DNA from 4 places in the Actinomadura meridiana genome. Region 3 is predicted to be linked to each of the others. Evidence: riboswitches for the same ligand, from Rfam matches in the RefSeq annotation. Region 3 holds a riboswitch; each other region holds the start of a gene.
The links. Region 3 has a riboswitch for cyclic di-AMP ahead of ABD808_RS30745 (NlpC/P60 family protein). Riboswitches for the same ligand answer to the same signal wherever they lie in the genome.
Positions count from the first base shown of each region.

Region 1 (4,444 bases), on a different contig from region 3:
CGTCCTTCTGGAGGCGTCCGCGACGAGCACGTCCTTGACGGGCACGCCGTCCCGTCGCGCCATCGCGAGCAGGTCGCTGCGCAACTGCCCCTGCGGCAGCGAGTGGAACTTGTTGAACACCGGCTCGACGGCGATCGGGTAGATGAACGACACCAGGACGACGAGGACGAAGCCCCCGGCGGCGGCGCCCGTCCACCAGTAGCGGGGGAAGCGGCGTACCACCGCGTACAGGAGCAGCAACGCGATCGTGGTGATGACCCAGCTGACGCCGAGTGACCTGAGCTGGTCCAGGAGCCACTCCGGCCACGTCTGCGTGGACAGCCCGTACCGGCGCAGCACCGACTCGCCCCAGATGTCGAACGGGAGCCCGACGACGCGCAGCAGCGTCGCGAGCGCGGCGGACGCGATGACGACGCGCAGGAACCGGCGGCGGACACGGCCCGTGACCAGGCCGATGAGCCGCGCGCCGAGCGGGCTCAGCCCCAGCGCGAGGATCACCAGGAGGCCGACGACGAGGCCCGCGTAGGCGGGCGGGTTGATGGCCGAGTCGAACGCCCGGGACCGGGCGATCTCGGCGGGGGAGAAGTCGAGCGCCGGATCGGGCCGCACCCGCCCGCCGGGGACGTCGCCGGGCAGCGGGTTCCACGGCGTGGTCAGGGCGAGGACGACCCCGACCGCGGTGAACAGCACGGCGGCGGTGATGGCGGCGGCCGTCCGGGGCCGTCGCGTCCGCGTGCCGCCGTCCGCCTCCTCGCTCCTGTCCTCCGTGAGGGGACGGCTCCCCGCGCCTCCCGCCTCGCTGCGCTCACTCATGCGAGTTCCTTCTTCAGATAGTCGCGCCACAGGGCGATGAAACGGTCCCGGGTGAGCCCCAGCACGTCGCGCAGCGCGGTCTCCTCCGGAACGCGCCCGGCGGTCCGGTAGAGCCGTACGAGCGTCGCCTCACCGTATCGGGCGGCGATCATGCGGCAGGCGAGCCATGCCTCCTGGTAGGCCTGGGACAGACGCGGCGAGCCGCCGGAGAACGCGGCGGCGGCGGGCGGCGCGGCGGGGATCCGTCCGGCCGTCACCTCGCGGCGCAGCTCCCCGGCCGCCGACCGGACGGAGATCTTCGCGCCCCGGTAGCCGACGTAGTCGGCGAAGCCCTCGATGAGCCACAGCGGCGTCGTCCGGTCGCGGGCGCCGCCGGTGGCGACATGGGTCAGCTCGTGGGTCAGGACGACGTCGCGTCCCAGGCTGTTGAGGCGGCCGAACGTGCCGGGGGAGATGATGACGCGGTCCTCCCCGGCGCCCCCTTCGGCGGACGGCGCGAGGGTCGCGAGCGCGGCGATCTCGCCGAGCCGCTGCCCCGGACCGGCGAGCGCGGCCGCGAGGGACGCCGAGGCGGGCACCAGCGCGACGACCCGCCGCGCCCAGGTGCCGCCGACCACGCCGCTGACGACGGGTACGGCCGCGTCGAGGCGTCCGGCGATCTCGTCGAGCCCGGTGGCGTCGCCGATGACGAGGCTGGCGCGGCCGTTGACCACCGACAGTGGGCCGCCGTCCCAGATCTCGGCGTCGTCGTGCAGGTTGTGGGACGAGCCGTCGCCGACGATCGTCCAGGCGCCCGAGCGCGGGGCCAGTGCCAGGTACCGGGTGCGGGCGACGTCGCCGTGGTCGAAGCCGCGCAGCCGGTACCGGGTCTCGACGCGGAGGATCGCGACGTCCTTCGCGCCGTCCACGGTCTGGGTGGCGACGGCGCGTTCCCGCCAGCCGTCGAGGGGAAGCGCGCGGATGTTGCCGTACAGGCGGGACTGGGCGTCCCGGAACGCGGTGGGTGCGGAGCCGACCGTGGTGAGGAAGGCCGTCCGGTCGCCGGTCCGCACGGCCCGCGCGCGGCTGTCGAGGACGGTGGCGGCGTCGCCGGGCGTGAACGCGGCGGCAGCACCGTTCCCGCCGATGGCGCGTGCGTCGGGCGTCTCGCCGCCGGACCGCGCGCGGACGAGGCCCGCGCCGCCCGCGAGCAGCGCGGCCGCCCCGCCCGCGCCGAGGGCAAGCGCCCTGCGCCGCGTGACGGGCCCGCCGTGGGTGCCGCCCTGCGTGCCTCTGTGCCTGTCGCTGTGGGCGGAGCCGTCCTCCATGCGCGCGATCCTATGCAGCCAGCGGATGGGCATGCCGATGCGAAGCCGAAAGAGGGCGTGGCCGCACGGGGCGACCACGCCCAGGTAACGCTGCGGAATTCACTCCTTCGTTCTTCCTAGACGCCTACCGGGTTAGCTGACGGGTTCGGGCGAGGAAGTGGCCCTGCGGTGGGCCCTCACCGGTTCTCCGGAGAGGCGCACCGATTCACCCCGGGCGCCGGGGGTCGTCCAGGAACGGTCCCTGGACTCCGGCGCTGTGGGTCCCCGGTTCCGCCGTTCGGCGGACTCGGCGCTGCCGCTGCGATCCTGGGGGCGAGATGGGGCCCGTGCGCGGAACCTGTCTCCCGCGTGCGAAAGAGCGGCGCCTGTTGTCGTGCGCGGACGGCCCGTGGAACCGCCGTGGCAGCGCGCTCAGCGCCATGCACGCTTCGGCGTGCGCACGGTGGGCCGGGTCCGGCCGGGGGGGAAGGCGGCACGTGGCTCGCGCCGCCGTCACGCGGCGCCTGGTGGGCGTCGCGGGCACCCGGCGCCTGGCCGGCGCCGTGAGTGGTACAAGGTACCAAAGCCCCAAGAGAAGGCAAACCCCTACAAAATTAACAACGGACCAGGTCAAAGCCTGGTCCGTTGCCGGAAGACGAGCCGTCCGAACGTCAGGGACGCCCGGCGCCGTAGTAGTTGCTCAGGTAGTAGCCCGAGGTGATGTTCACGATCTCGACGTTCTTGCCCGTGCGCGGGGCGTGGATCATCTGCCCGTTGCCGATGTACAGGCCGACGTGGCCGAGGCTGCTGAAGAACACCAGGTCACCGGGCTGTAGGTCGCTCTTGTTGACCCGCTTGGTGGCGGCGTACTGCGAGTTGGTGGTGCGGGTGATGTTCACGCCCGCCGCCGCCCACGCCTTCATGGTCAGGCCGGAGCAGTCGTAGGAGCCGGGACCCTCCGCACCGTACTGGTACGGCTTGCCCTTCTGCGCGAAGGCGAAGTTGAGCGCCGCGCGGGCCGAGCCGCTGGCCGGGCCGTTGTAGGTACCGCCGATGCCGCCCCCGGAGGAGGACGTGCCGCCGCCGAGCCTCCGGACGACCGCCTCCTGCTTCTTGACCTTCTTGTCCAGGTCCGCCTTCTGCTTCTTCAGGTCGTCGGACTTGGTCTTCACCTCGTCATAGGCGGTCTTGGCGACGGACTGCTCTCGCCGCAGCCGCTGCGTGGTGGCGAGGAACTGGGTGAGCTGGGAGCCGCGGTCCCGCGACAGATGGGACAGGACCGCCGCCTGGTCGAGGACCGCCTGCGGGTCGCTGCTGCCGACGAAGCCGGTCACGTCCGTCTGCTCGCCGTTCTTGTACGCGGTGGCGGCCATCTGGGCGATCTTGGCGCGCTGCTCCTCGAAGGCCGTCTCCTCTTTCTTGGAGGCCTTCGTCGCGGCGTCGAGCTTCTTCTTGGCGACCTTGAGCTGCTCGCGGTTCTGGTTGTACTTCTCGACCTTCTGGTCCATCTCCTCGTTGAGCTTGTTGAGCTTCTTCTGCTCCTCCGCCTTGTTCTGCTTCGGCTTGGCGTGCGCCACCGCCAGCGGAGACATGAGTGAAGCCGTCAGGGTCAGGCAGGTGACGGCCGCCAGGCGGCGGGATACGCCTCTGCTCGCCAGGCCGCCTCTCCGGTCACGCCGCTGCGCTGGTGTCCCGTTGAGATCTTTGGCCACGGTCGGTTTCGCCCCTCTCGTCCACGACGTCAGCGGACGACACTAGCGAGGGTCAACACCCGTCACAACCGATTCGTCTCTCTTTGATCGACATCGGGGGAAAAGTGTCCACTCTCCGTGAAAGGCAGGTCACGGACCGCGAGCCGCTCCTTATGACGGCCTTATCCGCGTCTTAATCGCCCACGGCCGGTTGGTCGCCCTACGAGCGGCCGAGCCGCCGCAGCAGCAGCGTCGACGGGCACGGGCGGGCGCTCGCCCGGCGCGCCGCGTCCGCCACCTCCCGGTCGGACGACACCACGACGATGGCGCGGCCCTGCGGCTCCGCCCGGACGAGGTCGGCGATCAGCTCGTCCGCGGTCTGCCCCGGACGGCTGAACAGCACCCGGACGCCGCGCGGCGCCGCGATCGCCACGGGCGCGTCCAGCTCCGCGCCGTCGAACACGCACGTGATCTCGGCGCGGGTTTGCGCGGCGAGCCCGCCGAGCCCCGACAGCAGCCTGCTGCGCTGGTCGGCCAGCGGCAGGTCGCCGTAGCCGGTCTTGGTGACGTTGTAGCCGTCCACGACGAGGTGGACGCGCGGCAGCGTCAGCAACCGGTCGAGTAGTTGCGGGTCGCTGTCGGACAGTGCCCGGC
Region 1 covers NZ_BAABAS010000005.1:592,955-597,398, forward strand. Annotated here, with positions in the region: gene ABD808_RS11980 (M48 family metallopeptidase) at 1-813, opposite strand, end outside; gene ABD808_RS11985 (gluzincin family metallopeptidase) at 810-2,120, opposite strand; cyclic di-AMP (ydaO/yuaA leader) riboswitch at 2,228-2,422, opposite strand; gene ABD808_RS11990 (C40 family peptidase) at 2,771-3,691, opposite strand; gene ABD808_RS11995 (NYN domain-containing protein) at 4,011-4,444, opposite strand, start outside.
Region 1: another riboswitch for cyclic di-AMP. It lies ahead of ABD808_RS11985 (gluzincin family metallopeptidase); the one in region 3 lies ahead of ABD808_RS30745 (NlpC/P60 family protein).

Region 2 (4,444 bases), on a different contig from region 3:
ATGCACCCGGCCACGGCGGGCGGAGCGACCACGTCCACCGCATGCGCTGCCACTACAGCGCGGACGACGACAATGACCGGCACACCAACGATGAGCGTGTCGATGATGCGCGCCAGGAGACGCTGCCCCGGTTCGGCGAGCGGTGCCTCCGTCACGGGTCTATTCCGCGTACTCGTCGTACTCGTCGTATCCGACCCGCTCGTCAATGACGAGCGTGCCGGCGAAGCGGTCGTGAAGAGACTGGTGCAGAGGCTGGTCCCAGATCGCCCACAGGTAGGCCATCAACGCACCCGCCCAGACGAGCACCATCCCGTATGCGGCGTAGTCCCAGACCATCACCGCGACGACGAGGAAGAAGAAGACACCGACCTGATAGCCCACATGGACGATCCCTGCGCGCCAGATGGCCTGCGTGGTGGTCAGTGGTTCTCCGCCAGGTGCCTGGACGATGCCGAGACCCATGACCCGCTTGCCGAGAGTCCGTCCCGACATGGTCAGTTGGACGGCCTCGTACAGCAACGGCAGCACCGACAGAACACAGAACAGAGTGAAGATGATGGGCCAGTTCCACACACCGCCCTCGTCCTCTGTCTTGCTGCCGGGCTTGCCCAACCCGAACGCACCGATCGTGATGGGCAGGACGAGCGCGAAACCGAAAACCGCCACAAGCGCGTTGTCGAGGATCCGCGCGGCGGCCCGGCGGAGTATCGGAGCCAGCGGCTGGTCGCCGCCGTTGGAACCGCCGTACTGGTCATAGGACGAGTCGTACGCCTCGTCATGCCCGGGCTGGTCCCCCCACTGCTGTTGCTGCCACTGTTGGGTTCGTGGCTGAGGCTGTTGCTGGCGTTGAGGCTGTTGCTGGCGTTGATGCTGCGGCTGGGGTTGGCGGGGCTGCGACTGGGGTTGCGGTTGCTGCTGGGGTCCTCGATACGGGGGCGGCGGGCCGTACGACCCCTGCCCCTGCTGCGGCTGGTGTCGCCGCCCACGGTCGGGGAAATCGCTCATTCGGTCAGCCCTCCAGGCGAAGCAACATCCGGGTGTTCCCCAACGTATTGGGCTTGACCCGATCGAGGTTCAAGAACTCCGCAACGCCTTCGTCGTAAGAGCGGAGAAGCTCCTCGTACACCTCTGGCGCCACCGGAGTCCCGAGGATCTGCTCGAAGCCATGCCGCGTGAAGAACTCCACTTCGAAGGTAAGGCAGAACACCCTCCGCACGCCGAGTTCCCGCGCGGTCTCCAGCAGACGGACGACGATCCGGTGCCCGATGCCACGTCCGCCGTACTCCTTGTCCACGGCGACGGAGCGGACCTCCGCGAGGTCCTCCCACATCACGTGCAGCGCGCCGCAGCCCACGATCGGCCCAGGAGTGCCGTCCTGGATGTCCTCGGCGACCCAGAACTCCTGGACGTCCTCATACAGCTTCACCGTGGACTTCTTCAGCAGGCGTCGTCCCGAACCCGCGTACAGGTCGACCAGCCTGCGGATCTCTTGAACGTCGGCGGTACGGGCTCGCCGGATCACGACCTCCACAAACAGGCGAGATTATCGAACGCGCGGCGTTGCCCGACTTCCGGCAGGGGCTTAACGGAGGCTTGGCAAGGTCTTGCATGAGGCGCCGTCCACACCAAGTAACTAGTTATAAGCGACCACGCGGGGCCATGACCCGTCGAAAAGTGAGACGGGCCACACCTTTCGGAACGGCGACACGCCCTCTCCTTCCCACCGACAGGCCGTGCCACGTGCGTTTTCGCATGTTCTGGTTGGCATTCCCTGCCGGTTCCGTTAGTGTCCTGCGCTGACGTCGGCCTTCCGCAGGACGGAGGCCGCACCGCCGAGTCCCCGGGTCGCAACCAGTGCCCCGAGGAGCCGGGGACCCACTTCCGGAGCCTTCGGGGACCTCCCCCGGGCTGACGCCGTGAGGGGTGAATCCGCGACCGCGTGGAATCGATCCGCGCGCCACCCGTGGACGGGCTACTCCAGCCCTAACCCGTCAGCTAACTCGGTAGGCGGACGAGGAGAGGAGAATTCGTGGAGCCATCGCGCCCTGCTTCCTTTTCACGATCTGCTCGGTCACGCTCCCGGCACTCGTCATCAGGTCGCGCGGCATGGTTCCGTGGCCGGACGATCACCGTGGTCGGCGCCCTAGTGGCGGGCCTTTCGGTCGTACCGCAGACGGTCGGCACGGCCAACGCCGATCCTGAGCCGTCCACCAAGGAACTCAGGACGAAGGCGTTCAAGCTCGCCGACCAGCTGGAGCAGCTCACCGAGCAGTACAACGGGCTGAAGGTCAAGCTCGCGCAGTCGCAACGCGCCGCCAAGGTCGCCACCGACAACGCCGAGCGGCAGGAGAAGACTCTCCAGGGCCTTCGCGAAAAGGTCGGCTCTCTGGCCGCGACCAGTTATATGCAGGGCGGCTCCGACCCCACAGTCTCGTTCGTCGCCTCGCAGGACCCGCAGGCCGTCCTCGACCAGGCGTCCACGCTTCGCTACTTCGCCAAGCGGGACAGCAGCAAAGTCCTCATCCTGATGCAGGCCATGCAGGCCGCACAGCGCGCGCGCAAGTCCGCCGAGGCCCGCTCCACGCAGGTCAAGGAATTGCGGACACAACTCGACTCGCAGCGCAAGAAGGTCACGGACGCCTACGAGAAGACCCGCGGCAAGCTCGTCGAGCGCGACCCCAGCATGCTCGCCAAGCTTCCCGTCATCGGCACCGGCAAGGCCGCACAGGCGCTGCGGTACGCGATGGGCAAGCTCGGCGACCCGTACGTCTGGGGCGCCGCGGGTCCCAGCACCTTCGACTGCTCGGGCCTGACGATGTGGGCCTACCGGCAGGTCGGCATCAACCTGCCGCACTACACCGGCAGCCAGTTCAACGCGGGCACGCACGTGTCGCGCAGCCAGCTCCAGCCGGGCGACCTCGTGTTCTTCTACTCCGACCTGCACCACATGGGGATGTACATCGGCGGCGGCAAGATGATCCACGCCCCCCACACCGGTGACGTCGTGAAGATCGCCTCCATGTCGGGACGTCCCTTCGCGGGCGGCGTCCGGGTCGCCTGACAGCGTCGACTTCGACCGGGCGCGGCCGGGCTCAGGATCGGTGGAAACGCGCGCCTGGTCTGTCTTTCTGAGAGTTTGTCGACCTCAGGTCGCCGTGGCAGGTCGCTGTGGCGTGCCGCGAGCACAGAAACGAGTGCCGAGGCGATTCCGGACACATTCGAGATTTCCCGGGCATATTCGAGAGATCCCGGGCAATCTTCACAGGATCCAGGGCCCGTTCACGACATTCCGGGCACATTCGAAAGAACCAGGGTCTTCTGAACGCCGTCCAGCGGCGACGCCTCCCGCAGGGACCTACCTGCCGGGACGTGGGCGCCGCCGCCGCGGGGTCGGACGGAGGTTCAGAAGAGTTCGCCGCCTGGATTCCGGTGACGCCCGCCGTCCCCGGACGAGCGTCATTGGTACTGCTGCTAGATGAGCTGCCTTCGGGCCGCCCACACCACGGCCTCGATAGGGGTGTTGACCTCCAGCCGGTCGCAGATGGTCCGCAACCGGCGCCGCAAGGTCCGGGCGCTCAGTTCCAGCTTTCGTGCCGCCACATCGGCGGTGACACCGCTGGCGATCTGAGCGAGGAGCCGAATCTCCTCCTCGTTCAGTCCATAATCGTCGGTGCCACGACGTGCGAGTGTGGCCTGTTCCACTCCGTCCTCCCTCGTCCGTGGTGATGACCGCGGGGATGCAGCCGTCCGCTGCACAGGCACGGGTTGGCCTCGATCTGTACGCGCGTTGGGTTGCCGGGTCCGGAGCCCCTCCGGACTCAGATCATCGGTTGGGTTCCTTTTTATGTCTCACGCGCTTGGCCGGAGGTGGCCGTTGGGCCGATTGCGGGGGTGTCAGGGGGAACTCCGGGTGACGATTCACACGTTGGCAAGCAGAGGGAGACGGGATGAGATCGCCAGCCATCCGCACCCGCCCCTTCTCCTTGAACTCGCCAGATCTCGCCGTGGTCGAAGATCGTGAATCGTTTCAAGCTACGCTTCGGCTCGGAACGCTAGGCGGCCGGATCCGGCCCGTCAAGCTCCGGTTCAGTGCAATCTGCACCCGATTGGTCGCGGTACGTGACCGACCATTCGCGGATGCACGATGCAAAACGCCACTACCTGGGGAAACACGCCTGGGACGGGACGAGGAGCGAGTTGCCACAGACCAGTATTCGTGAGGTCGCGAGGCGTGCTGGAGTCTCAGTTGGGACCGTTTCGAATGTCCTAAACCGGCCAGACCTCGTGGCCGAAGCTACCCGTAATCGTGTTCGAGCAGCGATCGAGGAGCTCGGATTCGTCCGGAACGAGTCCGCTCGGCGGCTCCGCAAGCGTCCGGAACGCACCGCCGGAGAGTTCGGCAACGAGCCGCGACGCGCGTTCGGCGTCGTCGTCGAAGACCTCG
Region 2 covers NZ_BAABAS010000001.1:73,942-78,385, reverse strand. Annotated here, with positions in the region: gene ABD808_RS00350 (RDD family protein) at 1-155, opposite strand, end outside; gene ABD808_RS00345 (RDD family protein) at 160-1,005, opposite strand; gene ABD808_RS00340 (amino-acid N-acetyltransferase) at 1,010-1,531, opposite strand; cyclic di-AMP (ydaO/yuaA leader) riboswitch at 1,821-2,026, shown strand; gene ABD808_RS00335 (C40 family peptidase) at 2,132-3,061, shown strand; gene ABD808_RS00330 (transcriptional regulator) at 3,472-3,702, opposite strand; gene ABD808_RS00325 (LacI family DNA-binding transcriptional regulator) at 4,198-4,444, shown strand, end outside.
Region 2: another riboswitch for cyclic di-AMP. It lies ahead of ABD808_RS00335 (C40 family peptidase); the one in region 3 lies ahead of ABD808_RS30745 (NlpC/P60 family protein).

Region 3 (4,444 bases):
GCGCAGCCCGGACGCCGCCTCCTCCAGCCCGATGTAGACCTCGAACCAGGGCGGCAGGATGTCGTTGTAGCGCTGCCACCAGCCGGGTTTGTTGGCGCCCTCGGCCAGGCTCAGCAGCGGCTCGCGCTCCTCGTCCGCGACGACGCCGTACAGGGTGAGCAGGTCGGCGACGTCGCGTTTCTTGAACCCGACGCGGCCGAGCTCCAGGCGGCTGATCTTGGAGGCGGAGGCGCGGATGGCGTCCCCCGCGTCCTTGGGCGGGATGCCCCTCGCCTCGCGCAGCCGCCGCAGCTGGCCGCCGAGCAGGATGCGCAGCACCGTGGGGCCGCTGTCGGCGGGGCCGCGCACACGGCGCCCCGCCTCGGGGACTTCGTCGGGTTGAAGCGCGTCCACGTCGGCTCCCACGCGCCACTGTGCGGCACGAATCGGCTGCATTCTGTGATGTCAACACTAGTGCCGATTCGCCGTGGAAGCAGGGTGTCTTCACCATCGGTGTCCGCGCCGACACGCAAGCGGTCGCCGGGCCGCACGGGGCAACGGCCCGGCCTCTCACGGTCCTATCATCCGGCGCACGGTCCGTCCGCGCGCCGCCCCGTTGGACACCGCTTCTCGGTTATGTGCGACGCGCCACGTCGTAGGCGGCGCAGCCGATCAGTTCGATGGACGCGCGGAGCCGTTCCACGCTGACGTTCTGGACGATCCTGTCCTCGGGCGTGTGGTAGACGGGTTCGAGCTGGCTGGGCGCGTCGTTGCCGCGCCAGCTGTAGTTGCCCGCGGCGATGCCGCGCTCGGAGAAGGACTCGTGGTCGCTGGAGCCGCGGGCCGTCGGCCCCCGCACCTGGTCGAGGTGGCCGAGGCGGCGCGCGGCGTCCTTCACCGCGACGGTGGTGGTGTTGTCGGAGCCGTCCAGGGACAGCAGCCAGTAGGTCTCCGCGGCCGGATGGCTGGTGCCGACCATGTCGTTCTGGAAGACACCGGTGATCTGCTTGACGCCCTCGTCGTCGAGCTGCTTCACGTAGTGCCTGGACCCGACCAGCCCAAGCTCCTCCGAACCCCACAGGCAGATGCGAATCGCCTGCCGGGTCGGCAGGTTGCGGAGGACGCGCGCCAGCTCCAGGCACAGCACGGCGCCGCTGCCGTCGTCGTTGGCGCCGGGCGAGCCCGGGACGGTGTCGTAGTGGGCGCTGACGATGACGGCCTTGTTCGCGTCGCTGTCCCCGTCATTGTTCCCGTCATTGCCCAGCGACGCCTTCCGCTCGGCCAGGACGTTGTAGGACGTCAGCTTCGAGTGCAGAGTGACCTCGACGGACAGGCGCTTGGCACCCGCCCGGATCCGTTCGCCGTGGTATTCGGCGAGGCCCAGCACCGGGATCGCGACCGTCCCGGCGAGGTTCGGGGTGAACGTGGCGGCCTTGCGTTCGGGGTAGGTGTCGGTGCGCACGTTGGCGATGAGCGCCGCCTTGGCGCCCGCGGCCTCGGCGGCCTTGGCCTGGTCGGTCTCCTTCCCGGCGACGCGGTCGAACAGCACGAGCTTGCCGCGCGCACCGCCCGGGACCTCGACGACCTTGCCGACGTCGAGCACGGCGCCGTCCGCGAGGCCGGTGGCGCCCTGCGCGGAGGCGGCGGTCTGCCAGAGCCGTTCGCCCTTGGCGCGGATCTCCGCGAGGGCCTTGTCGGGGACGGGGAAGGGCTGAAGCTCGACGTCGTAGCCGAGGCGGCGCAGCTGCCCGGCGATGTAGCGGGCGGCGCGGTGCTCGGACTCGGTTCCGGCGATGCGAAAGCCGATCTCGTCGCTGAGCACCTTCAGGTGCCGCATCGCCCGGCGGATGTCGATGCGGCCGACGACGGCCCTGTCGCCGGTGGTGAGGGTGGGCGGGCGGACGGCGCCGGGGCGCTGCCGGGTCGCGGCGGCGGCGGTGCCGGGCAGCAGGCCCACGGTCGCGAATCCGGTGAAGGCCGCGACCCCGGCGAGCAGGTCACGGCGGTTGACCTCGGACATTGGCATCTCCTCGGGAGCTGGGGGACGGGGCCCCGTTGCCGGTGAATCTATGAAATCGCGACAAGTCGGACAAGAATGGTCAGAAGGTCCGCAACAGAACCGTGATCAAGGTCGGCCTCGTTGATCAAGGACGGCCGGGTCAATGGCAGATCTTGTCCCCTTCCGGAGCGGACGCGATGATCAAGATCGTCGGCGAAAAGGGCCGCCGCCTTTCCCGCACATGCCCCTCCACCTGGGACGCTAACGGCGAGGACCCGGCACGGCCCCCGGACGGGGCGCCCCGGCCCGCCGTCGCGAAGATCGTCCGAGCCTGGGTCGCTGACCTGCGACGATCATGATTTTGTCGGGGTTTGCCATCCTTTGGCGTTCGGAGTAGCTTGTCGCTCACCGAAGCGCCCGCCAGGCGCCTTCCCCCCCGTGTCCCCCCGTGGACACGCCCGCTCCACCCGGCCCCGTCGGGTGGGGTGACGGCGCGAGCCACGTGTCGTCCGGTCCTGCCGCGCAGGGTCTCCCCGAGGCCCCTCTCAGCCCGCCCATGCGCACGCGATGAGCGTGCGGCGCTGACGGACGCCAGGACCCGAACACACAAGCACGGCCCCCGACGGGGGCGTGCCAAGACCATCCGCGCCGCTCTTTCGCGCACGGGACACAGGGTCCCGTGACGGGCCGTCGTGCCCACAGGATCGCAGCGGCAACGCCGAGTCCGCGCCGCGCGCGGAGCCGGGGACCCACCCGTCGCATCTGGGGTGAATCGGCCTGTTCCAGGCCGTAGGGCGACTTCCACGTCCGAACCCGTCAGCTAACCCGGTAGGCGGCTTGGAAGCTAGGAGTGCCCTTGAAAGGCAAGCACGACAAGCACGACAAGAACCGCTTCCCCTTCGGCCCCCGGACCACCGGCGCCGTGCTCGGCCTCGCCTTCTGCGGCGTGGTCGCGGCCACCGCGCAGGTCACCCTGTCGTCCGACGGGGACTCCGGCGCCCGTTCCGGCGCCCCGGTCACGGCGGCCGAGTTCCTCACCCCCGAGAAGAGCGACGGCCACGCCGACGCCTCCAGCGAGAAGTCGGACGACACGAGCGACCGGAAGGACGGCGAGAGGTCGTCCAACAGCGCGAAGAGCGCGCGTACCAAGGTGATCGAGCGGGCCAGGAGTTGGAACCCGCACACCTCCGACCGCGTGCCCTACAGCCAGACCAGGACCCACGAGGGTTACCGCACCGACTGCTCCGGCTTCGTGGCGATGGCGCTGGGGCTGCCCGGACCTGGCCCGAACACCGTCGGCTTCACCTCGTCGCGGTACACCGAGCGCATCTCGATGGACGAGCTGAAGAAGGGCGACCTCGTCATGGACGCCGAGGGCACCAACACCACCCGGCACGTCGTCATCTTCGAGAAGTGGGCCAACGGCAAGCACACGTCCTACTGGGCGTTCGAGCAGCGCGGCCGCTACGGCACCGACCACCGGACGCGCGACTACGGTCTGTCGTCGGGCAGCGAGTACAAGGCGTACCGGCCGAAGAACCTGTAACGCGGGACGCCACCTGATCACGGCGTCGTCCCGTCCGAAACCGGGCGCACTCCGTGATCAGGTGGCGACAAAAAGAATGGAAACGCGTTCATGGGCGCCCGGACGGCGCCCATGAACGCGAACCCCAAGTCAAACTGGTTCAGGATTCGATTTGTGGCTGGATCTGGCGATCGACTAGCAACGTTTCCAGGTCAGGTGGTAGACCGCGTCCGCGTTTGTCGATTCCATTGCGATGAAACTGGGCTTCTTCGCGTCGGAGTCGCCCTTGTCGATCCGAAGTTGCGTGTTGATGTTCAGGTTGCGTTCCTTGCCGCACGGGGCGTAGACCCGCTTGGCCGGGTCGGTGCGGTCGCGGAACCGCCAGGCGCCGTCGTACGGGCCGTTGATCTCGTGGTTGACCGAGACGTTCTCGGAGCTGCCCTGGAAGTAGTAGTTCGTGCTGCGCAGGGCGGTGGCGCCCTTCTCCACGTGGGCGGCGCCGCGGGACACGACTCCGACGACCGCGTATGTGTAGCCCTCAGGGGCGTTGACCTTGACGTTGATCTGGCAGTTGCGCCGGAACTCGGTGGGCGGGGCCTCGCCGCCGGCCCAGGCCATGTACTTCTGGTAGATGACCGTGAAGGCGGCGTTGTTGTGCGTGGGCACGACCTTCGTGGTACCGGCGGGGCAGCCCGAACCGAGGATGGTCTCCACCTGGATCGTGACGTCCCTGGGCGCCGGCGCGGCGTCGGGCACGGGCTCGAACTCGGGCGCGTCGGGAGCGGGTTCGGCGGCGGCCACGGGGCCCGCCGTCACTGCGTCGGCGCCGTTGGTGCCGACATAGGCAACCGTCGCCACGGCGGGGACGAGCACCGCCGCACCAAGCGCGATTCCCAATCGTTTGGCGTTCATCATGGGGGGGTCTCTCAGGGGGGTAGTTG
Region 3 covers NZ_BAABAS010000021.1:198,818-203,261, reverse strand. Annotated here, with positions in the region: gene ABD808_RS30755 (helix-turn-helix domain-containing protein) at 1-393, opposite strand, end outside; gene ABD808_RS30750 (M28 family peptidase) at 614-1,999, opposite strand; cyclic di-AMP (ydaO/yuaA leader) riboswitch at 2,685-2,828, shown strand; gene ABD808_RS30745 (NlpC/P60 family protein) at 2,835-3,524, shown strand; gene ABD808_RS30740 (DUF4360 domain-containing protein) at 3,699-4,418, opposite strand.

Region 4 (4,444 bases), on a different contig from region 3:
TCGGCGAGTGGGACCTCGCCACCGGCGAGACGGACTGGACGCCGCAGATGCGCGCCAACTACGGGCTCGGGCCCGACGAGGTGCCGCCGATGCCGCACGACCTGCCGAAGGTGGTGGCCGACGACGACCTTCCGCTCGTGGAGGAGGCCGTCCAGACGATGTTCTCGCGCCGCGAACCGGTGGAGGCCGAGCACCGCGTGATCGGCGAGGACGGGCGGCCCCGGCATCTGTGGGTGTTCGCGGAGCCGGTGCTCGCCGACTCGGGGCTGCCGGTCTCGATCAACATCGTGTCCCAGGACATCACCCGGCGGCGCGGCGTGGAGCGGGCGCTGGCCGAGACCCGGCGGCAGATGCTGAAACAGCGGGAGCAGACGGCGCAGGAGCGGCGGGTGGCGGTGACGCTCCGCCGCGCGATCCTGCCCGACGAGGACGAGATCGAGCAGCTCCCGGGCCTCGGCACGGCGATCCGCAGCCTGGCCGCCGAGAGCACGGCCCGCATCGGCGGCGACTGGTTCGCGACCCGTGTGCTGGGAGACGGCGCCGCGATGTTCGCCATCGGCGACGCCGCCGGACACGGCCTGCCCGCCGCCGCGGCGATGGCGCGCACCCGCAACGGGCTACTCGGCCTGATGTGCACGGGAGAGCGGTCCGGACGGCTCGTCGGCTGGCTGAACGACCTGGTGAGCAGCATGGACCCACCCGCGACGGGCACCGCCGTCGTCGCCCGCTTCGACCCGCGCGGGCGCGTCCTGGACTGGACGTGCGCGGGCCACCCGCCGCCGATCCTGATCCGGGCCGGGGAGGCGGTGCCGCTTGAGCTCGTGCGTGACCCGATGCTCGGGGCGATGCCGGGCTGGGAGTACACGACGGTCACGACGCGGCTGAGCCGCGGCGACATGCTCTTCCTGTACACCGACGGCCTGGTGGAGCGCCGGGACGCGGACCTGGACGAGCGCATCGAGCGCCTCACCGGCATCCTGCGGGACTGCGCCACCCAGCCCGAGATGCTGCTGGACGACGTCCTGGCGCGCATGGAGCACGACCGAGCGGCCGACGACACCACGCTCTTCGCCCTCCACGTCGAGTGACCGCCCGGTCATGTGACGTGCGTCTCACCGGATGTGGCCCCCGAGCGGCGCGCCACCGCACCCGTGACCTGCTCGTTCGCGGGTTCTTTACCATTTGATCGGCTTCCGGTAAGCCCCCGGGGCAAAGGGCTGCGGGGCCCTCGAAGAAAGATCGGGAAGACACCGGGGCTTGAGGGTGTTGGTAGTCCCTTGGAAGGGCTTTGAGCAGGCAAGACGGACTTTTGTGCCTGATTTGCTTTTCTTGCGAAGGTTGATACCTTCTACCTGAATCCGCAGCGCGTCCCATGCGTTGCTCCCGGCCGGGTGAGTTGCGGCCGAAGATCGCGGAGCGGATCCCGCCCGCGATGCGCCCGACGAGGGGCGCCAGCACATCAAGATCAGTCACTGAGATACATCCGCACAGCACCGCGCCCCCGCGGTGCGAGGCCGAGTCCGAACCGGTCCACCCGACCGGAACGGAGCCGGGGACCCAAGGTTCCAGGGGTGAATCGGCGCGCCCGAGAGTCGCGCCGTAGGGCTGCTTCCATGCCCGAATCCGTCAGCTAACCCGGTAGGCGTCATGGGAGACAAGGAGATTCCCTGTATGACCGGTCGTTTCGATCGTCTTTCGCTCAAGCATGTCGCCGCCGAGGACAAGGCCGTCGGTGCCGCCGTCGGCGCGGTCCTCGCCGGAGCCGTCGGGCTCGCGCTGTTCAACCCCCTCGGCGGCGGCAGCGCCGCGGCCGAGACCGCGGCCCAGGCGGCGGCCGTCGACAAGGGCGCCGTGTCCAGCGGGTCCGCGCAGGCCGCCGGGGCCGGCATGACCGCCGCTCAGGCGCGCGAGGAGGGCTTCAAGGTTCCCCCGCACGCGGTCAAGCCGTCCGAGGTGATCGACCTCGCGGAGAAGCAGGTCGGCGTCAAGGAGGGCAGGGGCGGCATGACCAAGTACCACAAGTGGTATGTGTCGACCCCGCACGCCAAGCAGACCGCCGACCGTGACGGCGGCTTCCCGGTCGCCGACTACAAGGGCGCGCAGTGGTGCAACATGTTCGTCTCGTGGCTCGGCGCCCAGACCGGCGTGGAGAACATGGGCTGGGACGCCTACACCGTCAAGCACGCCACCTGGTTCAAGGACACCGACCGCTGGGGCAAGAAGGCCAAGCCCGGCGCGGTCGTCTTCTTCGACTGGAAGAACGGCTCGAGCGGTGACATCGGCGACATCGACCATGTCGGCCTCGTCGTGAAGGACAACGGCAACGGCACGATCCGCACCGTCGAGGGCAACACCGACAACGCGGTCAAGGAGAAGACCCGCGACAAGTCCGAGGTCGTCGGCTACGGCTACCCGGACTACGCGTCCTGACCCACACCTGTAACAACAGGACCCGCACCACCGCACGCGCTGAGGGCGCCCGGCGACTCGCCGGGCGCCTTCGGGCGTTCCAGGGTGATGCGACCCATGTCTCCGCTGAAGGCGGGTAATGCCAAGCATTGACAGCCTTTGATCGGCCTTGGACCTCAGCACGGCGTTCCTGGATAGGAATCCTGCACCTGTCCGGCCGAACCGGAGGGAGGGCCATGCGGGCACGCCCGGACGTCAGCGTCGTCGTGATCGCCTACAACGACGCGCGGCGGCTGCCACGGGCCGTCGACTCGGCGCTGGCGCAGTCGCTGGGCGGCGTCGAGACGGTGATCGTCGACGACGCGAGCACCGACGGGACGGGCGAGGTCGCCGACCGGCTGGCCGCCGCGCATCCGGGACGGGTCAGGGCCGTCCGCCTCCCGGAAAACTCGGGCGGCTGCGGGCGGCCCCGCAACGCCGGGATCGAGGCGTCGACCGGCCGGTACGTGATGTTCCTCGACAGCGACGACCTCCTGGACCGGCACGCCTGCCTCAACCTGCTCGCCGCCGCCGAGGACGCGGCGGCCGACCTGGTGTCCGGGTTGTGCGAACGGATCTTCCTGGACGTGCCCGCGGGCGGGAAGGGCCGCGTCCGCCCCTGGTTTCCGTGGCTCTACCGGCGGCGGGCCGTCTACGGGCCGCTGGAGCAGAACCCCGAACTCCTCTACGACACGCTGTCGACCAACAAGGCCTACCGGCGCGACTTCCTGGACGAGCACGGCCTCCGGTTCGTCGAGGACCTGCACTACGAGGACCTGCTTTTTACCGCCGAGGCGTACCTGGCGTCCCGCCGGACCGTCCTGATCCCGCACCGCGTCTACACCTGGCTCGTCCGGGAGCGGGCGCCCGCGCCGTCTATCTCGGGCAGGCGCGCCGACCCGGCCAACTTCGCCGACCGGCTGGAGATTCACCGCCGTGTCGACCGGCTGTTCGCGCGGCGTGGCGCGCACGACCTGGCCTTGGCCAACGACGCCAAGTTCGTCAACCATGATCTTGCGCTCCACCTGCGTGAGCTGCGCGGACGCGACCCGGACCGGCGGGCCCGCTTCCTCGACCTTGTGGGCGAGTACCTGGCCGGGTTCGATCCGGCGGTGTTCGACCAGGCCAACCCGCTGCCCGCGATCGCCGCGTACCTGGTCCGCGAGGGCGACCACGCGGGGGCCCTCGCCGCCGCCGAGTACGACGGCCTCGCCGACTGGCCCGAACTGCGCGCCCCGCTGGTGGAGCGGGACGGCCGCGTCTTCTGGGGCGCGGCCCCGCCGCCCGGGACGCTGGGGGCCCGCGTCCTGGACGTCACCGGCTTCGGCTTCCACCTGCGGCCGCTGAAGGAGCTGCGTCCAGCGAACACGGTGACGCGGCTGGAGGCGCGGGGCGGCCGCGTCCGCATGGCCGGGTATGTCCTGGACCCCCTCGCCAGGATCGGGCCGGACGCCGAACTATCCGGGACGCTGGAGTTCCGTGACCGGCGGCACCGCGCCCAGAAGGGGCGGGTTCGCGCCGATCTCCGGCATGAGAGTGATCGGATCGGCTGGTGGGCCGAGTTCGACCCGCTGGCGCGCGTCCGGCCCGTCGGGTTCGTCGACCCGGTCTGGGACGTGCGGCTCCGGCTCCGCGTGAACGGCGAGGAGATCGTCACCCGGCTCGGCGAGGGCCCCGGGTCTCCGCCGCTGGACGGCGTCGCGCTGCCCGTCCGGCCCCGGCTGACGCGGCTCGGCGGAGACCGGCTCCGCTCCTACGTCACCGGCGGCGGTCATCTGGCGTTCGCCCTGGAGACGAGCACTCCGTGGGCGCGGCTGGCGGGTGCCGCCGCGCGCCGGGCCGCCCGTTCCCCGGTGGGACGGCCGTCCCTGCGCTGGGTCCGGCGGGCCCAGCGGGCGGAGGCGGCCGTGCGGCGGACGGCGACGTCCCGCAAGACCAAGGTGGGCGTGTTCAACCGGGTGCTGACCCGGCTGCCCGTCCGGCCGCGCCTGGTCGT
Region 4 covers NZ_BAABAS010000019.1:73,004-77,447, reverse strand. Annotated here, with positions in the region: gene ABD808_RS25225 (PP2C family protein-serine/threonine phosphatase) at 1-1,088, shown strand, start outside; cyclic di-AMP (ydaO/yuaA leader) riboswitch at 1,503-1,659, shown strand; gene ABD808_RS25220 (CHAP domain-containing protein) at 1,672-2,430, shown strand; gene ABD808_RS25215 (bifunctional glycosyltransferase/CDP-glycerol:glycerophosphate glycerophosphotransferase) at 2,646-4,444, shown strand, end outside.
Region 4: another riboswitch for cyclic di-AMP. It lies ahead of ABD808_RS25220 (CHAP domain-containing protein); the one in region 3 lies ahead of ABD808_RS30745 (NlpC/P60 family protein).